Regions from separate parts of the Ruegeria sp. O5 genome, predicted to be linked through region 2. Evidence: riboswitches for the same ligand, from Rfam matches in the RefSeq annotation. Region 2 holds a riboswitch; the other holds the start of a gene.
The links. A riboswitch is a leader RNA that binds a small molecule or an ion and turns the genes downstream of it on or off. The one in region 2 is predicted to bind cobalamin.

Region 1 (5,126 bases), on a different contig from region 2:
GTGCGGGTGCGCAGCACAGCGCCAGAATGATCGCCAGGTACCTCACGCGGCCGCTCCTTTGACAAACAGCTCGGGCTTGACCTTGCGCGCCAGCAAAACCGCGAACCCGGTCAGGATCGCCTCAATCGCCATGACAGGAATATGTGCAAAGAAAACAAGCTTGGCCGCTGGCAGGAATGCATCCCCGGACAAGGCCAGTGAAAACGCAACCATGCCGGTTGTAGCGGCGATGGCAAAGGCACCGCCGACCCCGCCCCATATCGCACCTTGCAGAGGTGAGCCATGGGCGATCAGGCGGCCAAAGATCAGCCCGGCCAAAACCGCGGGCAACGCGATGTTCAGGGTGTTGATCCCCAATACCGTCAACCCGCCAAAGCCAAAGAAGACGGCCTGCAGCAAAAGCCCGACGAACAGGGCCGGGAATGCGGCCCAGCCCAGCAAAAGCCCGGCCATTCCGTTGAGGATCAGATGCACTGACGAAGGGCCAATCGGCACATGGATCAGCGATGCCACGAAAAAGCTGGCAGACAGCACCCCCGCAGTGGGGATGCGATCAAGATCCAGCGACCTGAGGCCCATGGCAATTCCACCCGCAGCAGCGACGGCTCCGCCGATCACGACCGGGTTGGACAAGGCTCCGTCAACGATGTGCATCTACGGTTACTCCAAATCCCAGGCGCGGATCCAGATGACCGCGTCCTGGCTTAGTTCTTTGCCGTTGTGTTTGGTCACGGGACCGGCGCCGAGTGCGGCAAATCCCCAATATCCGGCTTTTGGAACGCCAAACGTGAAATACCCGTTATCATCCGAAGTTGCGACCAATGCACCACCCGGCATCGGCGAGACCGACGGGGCGGAAGCGGCCGCGCTTTCCATGTCCGGTTCTGCGGCCATGTACTCGATCTCGATCTCGGCACCCGCAACCGGTTGGCCTTCGGCCATAACCCGACCTGTAAACGTCGAACCCGCGATGATGTTGGTTGGTTTGTTGAGCGGGATGATCTCAACCGGCAGGCCCACCGGGTTCATCCAGTCGGTCGGCAGTTCATTGCGGTTCAGGAATGCCTTGGCGATCTGCTGGATATAGATATCCTCGGATTCCTCATAATAGGGCTGGGGAACAGTAACCAACACATAGTCGCCCGACCGTTTGACGGGAACATAACCCTTGAATGCCGCGCCTTCGTTTTCGCCGCCGGTGAAACGTACGGGTTCCAGGGTATCCAGCAGATCGGTTTTCTGACCGTTGTGGATCACGTAGAATTCCTGCGGCTTGTCCAGATCCATGACATGCCCGTTCGAGAACGGATGCCAAAAGATCAGCTTGACCGGAACATTCCCCGGTGCGTCGATCATGGTGTCAGCGGTGTATTCCAGCAGGAAATGCGCATTTGCCATCGCTGGAAGCGCCATCGCCACAGCGGCTGCGGAAAGCAGCTTGGTCATCAATAGTCGTCCTTGTCCCATCGCACCAACCCCGGTACGAGATGCGTTTTGACTGCGGGGACGTCCAAGCTAAGCTGCTTTTTCAAGCATCCTGCTCCGACGCACATCCCGTCGCCGATTAGGAGTGCCCTTGTCAAAGGCACATGTCCGGCAGGTATCCTGACTTGCGGGTCAAAGCGTTGGGCTGGCCTTCCCGGATTAACACCAGTGGCACTTCAGCCCTGCTCGCCGCTTACAGTTGCGGGTGCAGTTGCGGAATTGGGCCAAAGCCCGCACCGCATTCCCTATTGATTCCAGAGCACGCCCCGGAACCGGACATGCCGAGCGGCTTGCCAGACTTCTTCGGCATCCGTCAACGATCAATTGCGCTGGCTGTCAAAAAGTTTAGCGGGCGATGCCCTTTTTCCGACGGATCCGCTTTGGATGCAGGTCAGGGTTTTTCGGGAATGAACCTACCCTTCGAGCAGGTATCTTTCCGACAATGGCAAACTGGCCGCCCCCAATGAGCGGGCATCCGGGCCTGCCGTCCCCACCTGCACCAAGGGCCGTTCAAGCCCGGTCAGGTTCATGTCTGATAGCTTGACCTCGACCAATTCCACCAGCCGCGCCTTGATGCCTGTGGGCATCCAGCCATCAATCTTGACAGATTCGAAGTCGATCAGGCTGCAAGACGAGACGATGGCATGTGCGATCCCGTGCGCCGCCTGTTTCAACCAGTTCTCAAGGTGGGTTTCCGGTATGTCCCAATGCTGTGTCGTTTCCCAGATTGAGCCGGCTGTTTCGGCATTCCCACCAACTGCGCGCTCCAGCACATAAAGACTGGCGACATCTATCAATGGTTTTACTCCGCCTGCGTCGTCCGGCACAGGCAATGGACCAAGCGCACCGGCATTTCCCCGCCCCGAAAAGATGGAGCCGTTCAGAACCACTCCACCCCCGATGAAGAAGCCGACATAGAAATACAGGAAATCTCGTGGACCTTCCGCAGGGCCAAAGACCAGCTCGGCACCGCAGGCGGCCGTTGCGTCGTTCTGCAGGAATACCGGCAAGTCATAGCTTGCGGCCAGCGCGCCTTTCAGGTCCGCGTCACGCCACGGATCCATTTTCTCCTGCGGAACCTGCAATGTCTGCGCCCAGTCCCAAAGGTAGAACGGCATCGCAATCCCAAGACCCGCGATCCGGCTGCGCGCCTCGGGCGACAGTGACGCCATCACTTTGTCGAGGCTTTCTTTGGAAAAGCTCAATGTCGCCTCGGGTGTCGGAAAATCATAAGTCCGCCGCTCACGGTGCCTGACATTGCCAAGGAAATCCGTCAGCACCAATTCGGTACTGCGCCGCCCGACTTTGAGCCCAAAGAAATAAGCGCCATCCGGGTTCAGGCGCATGGGAACCGAGGGCTGTCCGACTTTTCCCCGGATCGGTTCGCCCCGCAGAAGCAGCCCATCGGTTTCCAACTGGCGCATGATGACCGAGACCGTCTGCGCCGACAGCCCGGTCATCCGCGCGATTTCAGATTTTGCGAGGGCCTGATGGCGCCGGACCAGTGACAGGACAAGCCGTTCATTTCGGGCCCGCATTCCACTTTGGTTGGTGCCGCGCATATCTGGCTCGCGTACGCCAGTGGTATTGTCCAAAGAGTTCATTGCAGACACGGCCATCCCCTTCATGACGACAATGTTGAAACCCTTCCTTTCTGTCAATAATAATTAAGAGTGATTTATTTATTGACTCGAAATTCGAATCTTGTGATGGTTTTCACGTTCGATCGGGCCGGTTTTCGCCCGATCAAACGTATGCCCGGACGGGCATTGGGAAAACTGGGAGGACTACCGATGAAACTTGCGAAACTTGCAGGCGCCACGGCGCTGGCGGTTACGGCCATGGCAAGCAGTGCAATGGCCGAAGGTGAAACCGTTTGCCTGATCACCAAGACGGATACCAACCCTTTCTTTGTTAAAATGAGAGAGGGTGCGACCGCCAAAGCCGAAGAGCTTGGCATGACGCTGAAGGCCTTTGCCGGCAAAGTCGACGGAGACCACGAAACTCAGGTTCAGGCCATTGAAACCTGCATTCTGGATGGCGCAAAGGGTATCCTGCTGACCGCGTCGGATACGTCGTCCATCGTTCCGGCGGTGCAGCAGGCCCGCGATGCCGGGCTGCTGGTGATTGCGCTGGACACCCCGCTTGAGCCTATCGACTCGGCCGACGCGACCTTTGCCACCGACAATTTCCTTGCGGGGCTTCTGATCGGACAATGGGCAAAAGCCACTCTGGGAGATGCGGCAAACGACGCCAAAATCGCCACGTTGGACCTTGCGGTCAGCCAGCCCACTGTGGACGTGCTTCGCAATCAGGGGTTCCTGCAGGGGTTCGGTGTTGATCTGGCCGATCCGAACGTGATCGGCGATGAAGACGACCCGCGTCTTGTTGGCAGCGATGTCACCGCTGGCAACGAAGAAGGCGGCCGCCGCGCGATGGAAAACCTGCTGGCCAAAGATCCGATGATCAACGTGGTGCACACCATCAACGAACCGGCGGCAGCGGGCGCTTACGAGGCGCTCAAGGCTATCGGACGCGAGAATGACGTGCTGATCGTTTCCGTCGATGGCGGTTGCCCCGGCGTGCAGAACGTGGCGGACGGGGTCATCGGCGCAACATCCCAGCAATACCCGTTGCTGATGGCATCGCTGGGCGTTGAGGCTGTCAAGAAATGGGCGGACGAAGGGACGAAACCCGAGAACACACCCGGTAAGGACTTTTTTGACACTGGCGTGGCGCTTGTGACGGATAAGGCCGCCGACGGCGTCGAGTCCATCTCGGTTCAGGAAGGCATGGACCTCTGCTGGGGTTAAGCTGAACGTGTGGAAGGCCGCAGCGCGGCCTTCCACTTATCAAAACCACCCACACGCCTGAAACCTTGCTAAAGTCGTCATAAACCTGACGCTTTGGGGGAAGTTCCATGTCCGATTCTTCACGACAAGCCGACGATTTCGAAACCGCCGCAAAGGGCAGCCCTGAGCAAGTTGCCGAATTTGACGATCACCAACGCGGATTTGTCGGAACGGTTCAGCATTTTCTGCATGTGAACCCGTCGCTGGTCCCGCTGATCGTCCTTGTCGCTGCAATCGTCATCTTTGGTGTCTTGCTGGGCCCCAAGTTCTTTTCGCCCTTTGCGCTGACATTGATCCTGCAACAGGTTCAGATCGTCGGGATCGTGGCGGCGGCCCAAAGCCTTGTGATCCTGACCGCAGGCATCGACCTGAGTGTTGGGGCCATCATGGTGATGTCGTCGGTTGTGATGGGGCAATTCACTTTCCGCTATGGAATGCCACCTTCGGTTGCGATTGTGTGCGGCCTTGCTGTTGGCTCGGCAATCGGGGCCTTGAACGGGTTTCTGGTCAGTCGCATCAAGCTGCCGCCTTTCATCGTCACTCTTGGCATGTGGCAGATCGTTCTTGCGGCGAATTTTCTTTATTCACAAAACGAAACGATCCGGTCGCAGGAGATCGAGGAACACGCCGCCATCCTGCAACTGTTTGGTGCCAAGTTTAACGTGGGCGGGGCGGTGTTTACAGTCGGGGTGGTCTTCATGCTGGCGCTGATCCTCGTCCTTGCATATGCGTTGCGGCACACGGCCTGGGGCAGGCATGTCTATGCCGTCGGAGATGACCCCGAAGCGG
Region 2 (5,126 bases):
TCGTGCAATGCGGACTTCAACCTTCCCCGACTGGAACGTTATCTGGCGCTGGCGCATCAGGCCGGATGTTATCCGGTCGTTGTCCTGACGAAAGCTGACCAGTCGGATGACCCCGGCAGTTTCTCGGGACAAGTGCAATCTCTGGACCCTTTTCTGTCGGTGCTGGCGGTCAATGCGCTGGACCCGGCAGATGTCGAAAAGGTTCTGGCATGGTGCCCCAAAGGCCAGACCGGCGCGCTGGTCGGGTCGTCGGGCGTGGGTAAAACGACGCTCAGTAACGCCATGACGGATCAAAACCTCGCCACGTCTGGAATTCGCGAAGACGACGCGCGGGGCAGACACACGACAACGGTGCGCGCGTTGCACAGGATGGGTAACGGTGGCTGGCTGATCGACACGCCGGGAATGCGCGCATTGCGTTTGCTGGACGCTCAGGACGGGATCGACAACGTGTTCTCGGACATCACGGAGCTTGGCCAAAGCTGTCGCTTTTCGGATTGTCAGCACGAGACCGAGCCCGGCTGTGCCGTGCAGAACGCAATCGGCGAAGGCGTACTTGACCCGACCCGGCTGGACCGTTGGCGCAAGCTGCGGCGCGAAGATCAGCGAAACTCGGAAACCGTTGCCCAATCGCGGGCGCGGGACAAGGCGTTCGGCAAGATGGTGCGCGGTGTCATGCAGGACAAGAAGCTTCGCAAACGGCCATAACCGCAAGGTGTTAGGAAAACCTGCGTCGCGTCTGATCAGGCGATCAGGCGCGGCCAGACCGCTGCATTGCGACGGGCAAATGCTCCGATATGGCCTATTTCCGGCAGTCCGAATTCGGCAGGCTTCAGAAGGTGGCGTCTGGCCTCGGGGCCGTACAGATCGGCAAGGCGCCAAACTGCCTCGGGCGGAGCCATCTGGTCATCTTCGAAGGTGAACAGATCCACAGGTGTTCCAGAACTGCCCCAATGCGCATCAGGCAAATTCTGCCCGATCTCGGGAACGTAGCTAAGAGGAGCTGTACACCATTTGCGCCATTGCCAGTAGACCGAGGCGGGCAGGTCCGAACCAAACCCGATTGCTTTGCCGGGCAGATACCCAAGCGCCCGTACCATCAACGGTGCATGGCCATACCAGAACAGCCCTGCCAACCCCCGATAGGGCCATGGGTGATCTTTCAAAGTCACCAGCCCCGAACACACACCGATCATGCGGTCGATCTGGTCGATATCCGGCTGCACTGGCCCCAGCATCGCACCGACCGAATGGCCGATGGTCCACTGCTGCGCCTTAGGAAACCGCCTGCGCATCTCGGCCCGCGCCGCAGGCATATCGATCAACGCCCAATCCGCCATAGTTGCAGTTGCGTCTTTCAGGCGGCCGACCAAAGAAAGCCCGTAGTCCCGATAGTCATAGGTCAGGCAAGCTATCCCCCGCTCGGTAGCAAGCCATCGTGCGAAGTGTTGATAATAGTCACGCGGCACACCCGTGGCACTGTTCAGCACGATAACCGTGTCCGGCTCACCCACTGGCCGGTACAGCCGCGCCGACAAGGTCACAGACCCGGACGGAAAGCGGAAATCTTCGATCAACACTGTCTGTTCCGTATCCAACATGATCCCCGGCTTTCGCTGAAAAAATCGGTTTGCCTGCCTTCGATGCCGACGACACTAAGCCGGAAGGTAAACCGCATCCAGCATGACCAAACGTCCGGCCTAAAGATCGGCTTGACTCGGAACGCGATCAGGCGCTAGCGGTTGTGTGATGGTTTCCGGCCCCCACAAGAGGTCGGGATGAAAAGGGAACACGGTGCGGTTTGTCTGGTCACACAGATATCAACCAAGTCCGCGACTGCCCCCGCAACTGTAAGCGGTAAGTAATGCCGAAATACCACTGGCCCACGGGCTGGGAAGGTCGGCAGAGCAATGACCCGCAAGTCAGGAGACCTGCCATCGGAACTGAAACCGAAACTCGGGCGGGGTGTCCGGGCAGGTCCTGACAGCGAGATGCTGTCCCACCTGCCCCAATATCCAGCCCACCACGCGCGGAGGGCGCAGGATGATCTGGAAGACAAAGTCACACGAATACAGCGCAACTGTGTGCCAGCGGACGGGCAATACCTGCCCGGCTTTGGCGCGACTGGCCCGCTCGATTTCCGAAGCCATGGCGCAGGCGGTTTCGGCCACCAGCGAAGATTTCGAATTTGAAGGCAACAGCGCGCTGTCACATTGCGCGGAAGGGTGCATGGCAACGATCCGAGCGCGATCCGACAGCGTTCGCGTTTTCTGCGGGGCGCACCCTGATACGGCAATTCGGGACCTTGATGCCTATGCCGATTTGATCTTCGGACCTACATTCAGCACGCTGCCCTCGGGCATTGTCGCGAACCCGCCTTGCGCCATGATCGAGGTTTCAACGATCCGGCCCCGGAAAACCGGCTACGCACCCCAGCAGCTGTCAGCTTGATCCCACTTCCACCTGTGCCGGGGTGATCCGGGACGCCCAGGCCAGCTGCGCATCGGTTTCGACAGCGCAGGGGCGCACGGCCCGCAGGCGGTCCAGTGCGTCGCTGGCGCGTTCACCGCATTCAACCATCAGTCGCAGAACAATCATCCCGGATCTGCCGCACCCCCCACGGCAATGCACAAGAACCCGGCCACCGCCCGACAGCGCATGTCGGGCCGTGGCGCTGACCTCTGGCCAGGCCTTCTGAACCGCCTGCGTCGGTGCTCCAAAATCTTCGATCGGCAGGTGAACCCACCGGCTGGCACGGCTTTGGATGTCGCTGCCAAAGTGCTGCGCGCCATCCTGAAGCATTTCAACATCCGTCGTCATTGAAATCACAAGGCCCGGTTTCCAAGCCGCAATCATATCCAGATCGCCGACGTAATCCCCGCCACGCCCGGGCATTGAAGTAAGGGCAAGCGTTCCGCCTCCGACCTGCAGAGCAAAAATGACCAGCTGCGACATGAAGTGCGTCCTCCCCCAAGATACTCTTTAAGAAATGAGTCATTAAATCCGCTGGACCAGTTTAGTTGGAAACCAGCCCGTTTCTGAAACAAAAAATCATCGCGCCCCACAGTGGACGCGGACTGCCGCCGCCACTACGCTGTGCCGAAGCACCGAATCCGAGCGAGAAGACATGACAGACACGCCCAGCCCCGCCTATCAGGTTCTCGCCCGCAAATACCGCCCGGAAACCTTTGCCGACCTGGTGGGTCAAGATGCTATGGTGCGCACCCTAAAAAACGCCTTCGAGGCCGACCGGATTGCGCAGGCCTTTATCATGACCGGCATTCGCGGAACGGGAAAAACCACCACGGCGCGGATCATCGCCAAAGGCATGAACTGCATCGGGCCGGATGGAACCGGAGGGCCGACAACCGAGCCTTGCGGTCAGTGCGAGCATTGCGTCGCAATCATGGAAGGTCGCCATGTCGATGTGATGGAAATGGATGCGGCCAGCCGTACCGGCGTCAACGATATCCGCGAGATCATCGACAGTGTCCGCTATCGCGCCGCCAGTGCACGCTACAAGATCTACATCATCGACGAGGTTCACATGCTCTCGACCAGCGCATTCAACGCGCTGCTCAAGACGCTCGAGGAACCGCCCGCACATGTGAAATTCATCTTCGCGACCACCGAGATTCGCAAAGTGCCGGTCACGGTTCTGTCGCGGTGTCAGCGCTTTGACCTGCGCCGGATCGAGCCCGAAGACATGATCGGCCTGCTGCGCAAGATCGCCGGGGCGGAGAGCGCGCAGATCGCCGACGATGCGCTGGCGTTGATCACCCGCGCCGCAGAAGGATCGGCCCGCGACGCGACCTCACTGCTGGATCAGGCAATCTCGCACGGAGCCGGTGAGACGACGGCGGATCAGGTCCGTGCGATGCTGGGTCTGGCCGATCGTGGACGGGTTCTGGACCTGATGGACATGATCCTGCGTGGTGACGCGGCAGGGGCGCTCACTGAACTGAGCGGTCAATATGCGGAAGGTGCAGATCCTCTGGCCGTGCTGCGCGATCTGGCCGAAATCACGCATTGGGTGTCTGTCGTAAAGATCACACCTGACGCGGCCGAAGACCCGACAGTTTCCCCCGACGAACGCACACGGGGCCAGCACATGGCCGAGGCCTTGCCGATGCGGGTTCTGACCCGGATGTGGCAAATGCTGCTGAAGGCGCTGGAGGAAGTCTCTGCCGCGCCCAACGCGATGATGGCCGCCGAAATGGCTGTTATCCGACTGACGCATGTCGCCGATTTGCCCAGCCCCGAAGAGCTGATCAAACGGCTGCAAGACGTCCCACCTTCGCCTCCCGGCGGGCCGGGCGGGGGCATGTCACTGTCCCGGCAGGCCACTGTGGCAACGCAATCCAACGCGACCCCGCCGCCTGCCTATACATCGCCCCCGCGCGGCGCGGGTGGCGCACCGGTTGCCGCGCTGGCGCAGGATGCACAGACGGCCCTGGCCCGCTATCCAACCTTCGGGCATGTGGTGGAACTGATCCGCACAAACCGCGATGTGAAACTGCTTGTCGAGGTGGAAAGCGGCGTGCGCCTTGTGTCGTACCAGCCTGGCCGGATCGAATTCACCCAGACACCTCAGGCACCGTCGGATCTGGCGTCGCGATTGGGCTCTGCCCTGCAACGCTGGACCGGCAATCGGTGGGCCGTCTCCATTGTCTCGGACGGGGATGCCGCGACCATCGCGGAAGTGCGGGACCGGGCCGAACTGGCCCTGAAAGCCGAGGCCGAAGAACACCCGCTGGTTCAGGCCGTGCTGACGCAATTCCCCAAGGCAAAGATCATTCGGATCGAAACACCTGAACAGCGCGCCGCCAAGGTTGTGACCGAAGCCCTTCCCGAAGTCGAAGAGGAATGGGACCCGTTCGAAGAGGACTAGCCCCTGAGCCCGCGGGTCCAAGTTTCAAGAAACCGGCATACTCACGCCCCTCCACCATGCAACTGAGGGAGGGATTGCAGGCGCATAAATGATCGGTCCGCGACGCTCTGATCTGGACAGGCGGGAGACCTCTTGTGCCACCTGCCTGCGGTCCGTATTTAGAACCAAACAGAAACACAGGAGACGACTGATGCTGAAAGGACTCGGCGGGCTTGGCGGACTGGGCGACATGGCC

Region 1: linked by a shared signal. The riboswitch ahead of ACR0M3_RS18590 (DUF4198 domain-containing protein) and the one ahead of ACR0M3_RS16960 (hypothetical protein) in region 2 are both predicted to bind cobalamin.

What each region holds. Positions count from the first base shown of each region.
Region 1 is NZ_JBQERN010000024.1:12,806-17,931, reverse strand. It holds gene ACR0M3_RS18600 (cobalt ABC transporter permease) at 1-46, opposite strand, end outside; gene cbiM (cobalt transporter CbiM) at 43-654, opposite strand; gene ACR0M3_RS18590 (DUF4198 domain-containing protein) at 661-1,446, opposite strand; cobalamin riboswitch at 1,579-1,777, opposite strand; gene ACR0M3_RS18585 (ROK family transcriptional regulator) at 1,899-3,089, opposite strand; gene ACR0M3_RS18580 (substrate-binding domain-containing protein) at 3,279-4,298, shown strand; gene ACR0M3_RS18575 (ABC transporter permease) at 4,406-5,126, shown strand, end outside.
Region 2 is NZ_JBQERN010000018.1:7,681-12,806, reverse strand. It holds gene rsgA (ribosome small subunit-dependent GTPase A) at 1-708, shown strand, start outside; gene ACR0M3_RS16965 (alpha/beta hydrolase family protein) at 744-1,601, opposite strand; cobalamin riboswitch at 1,735-1,953, shown strand; gene ACR0M3_RS16960 (hypothetical protein) at 2,044-2,451, shown strand; gene ACR0M3_RS16955 (protein-tyrosine phosphatase family protein) at 2,443-2,955, opposite strand; gene ACR0M3_RS16950 (DNA polymerase III subunit gamma/tau) at 3,128-4,891, shown strand; gene ACR0M3_RS16945 (YbaB/EbfC family nucleoid-associated protein) at 5,082-5,126, shown strand, end outside.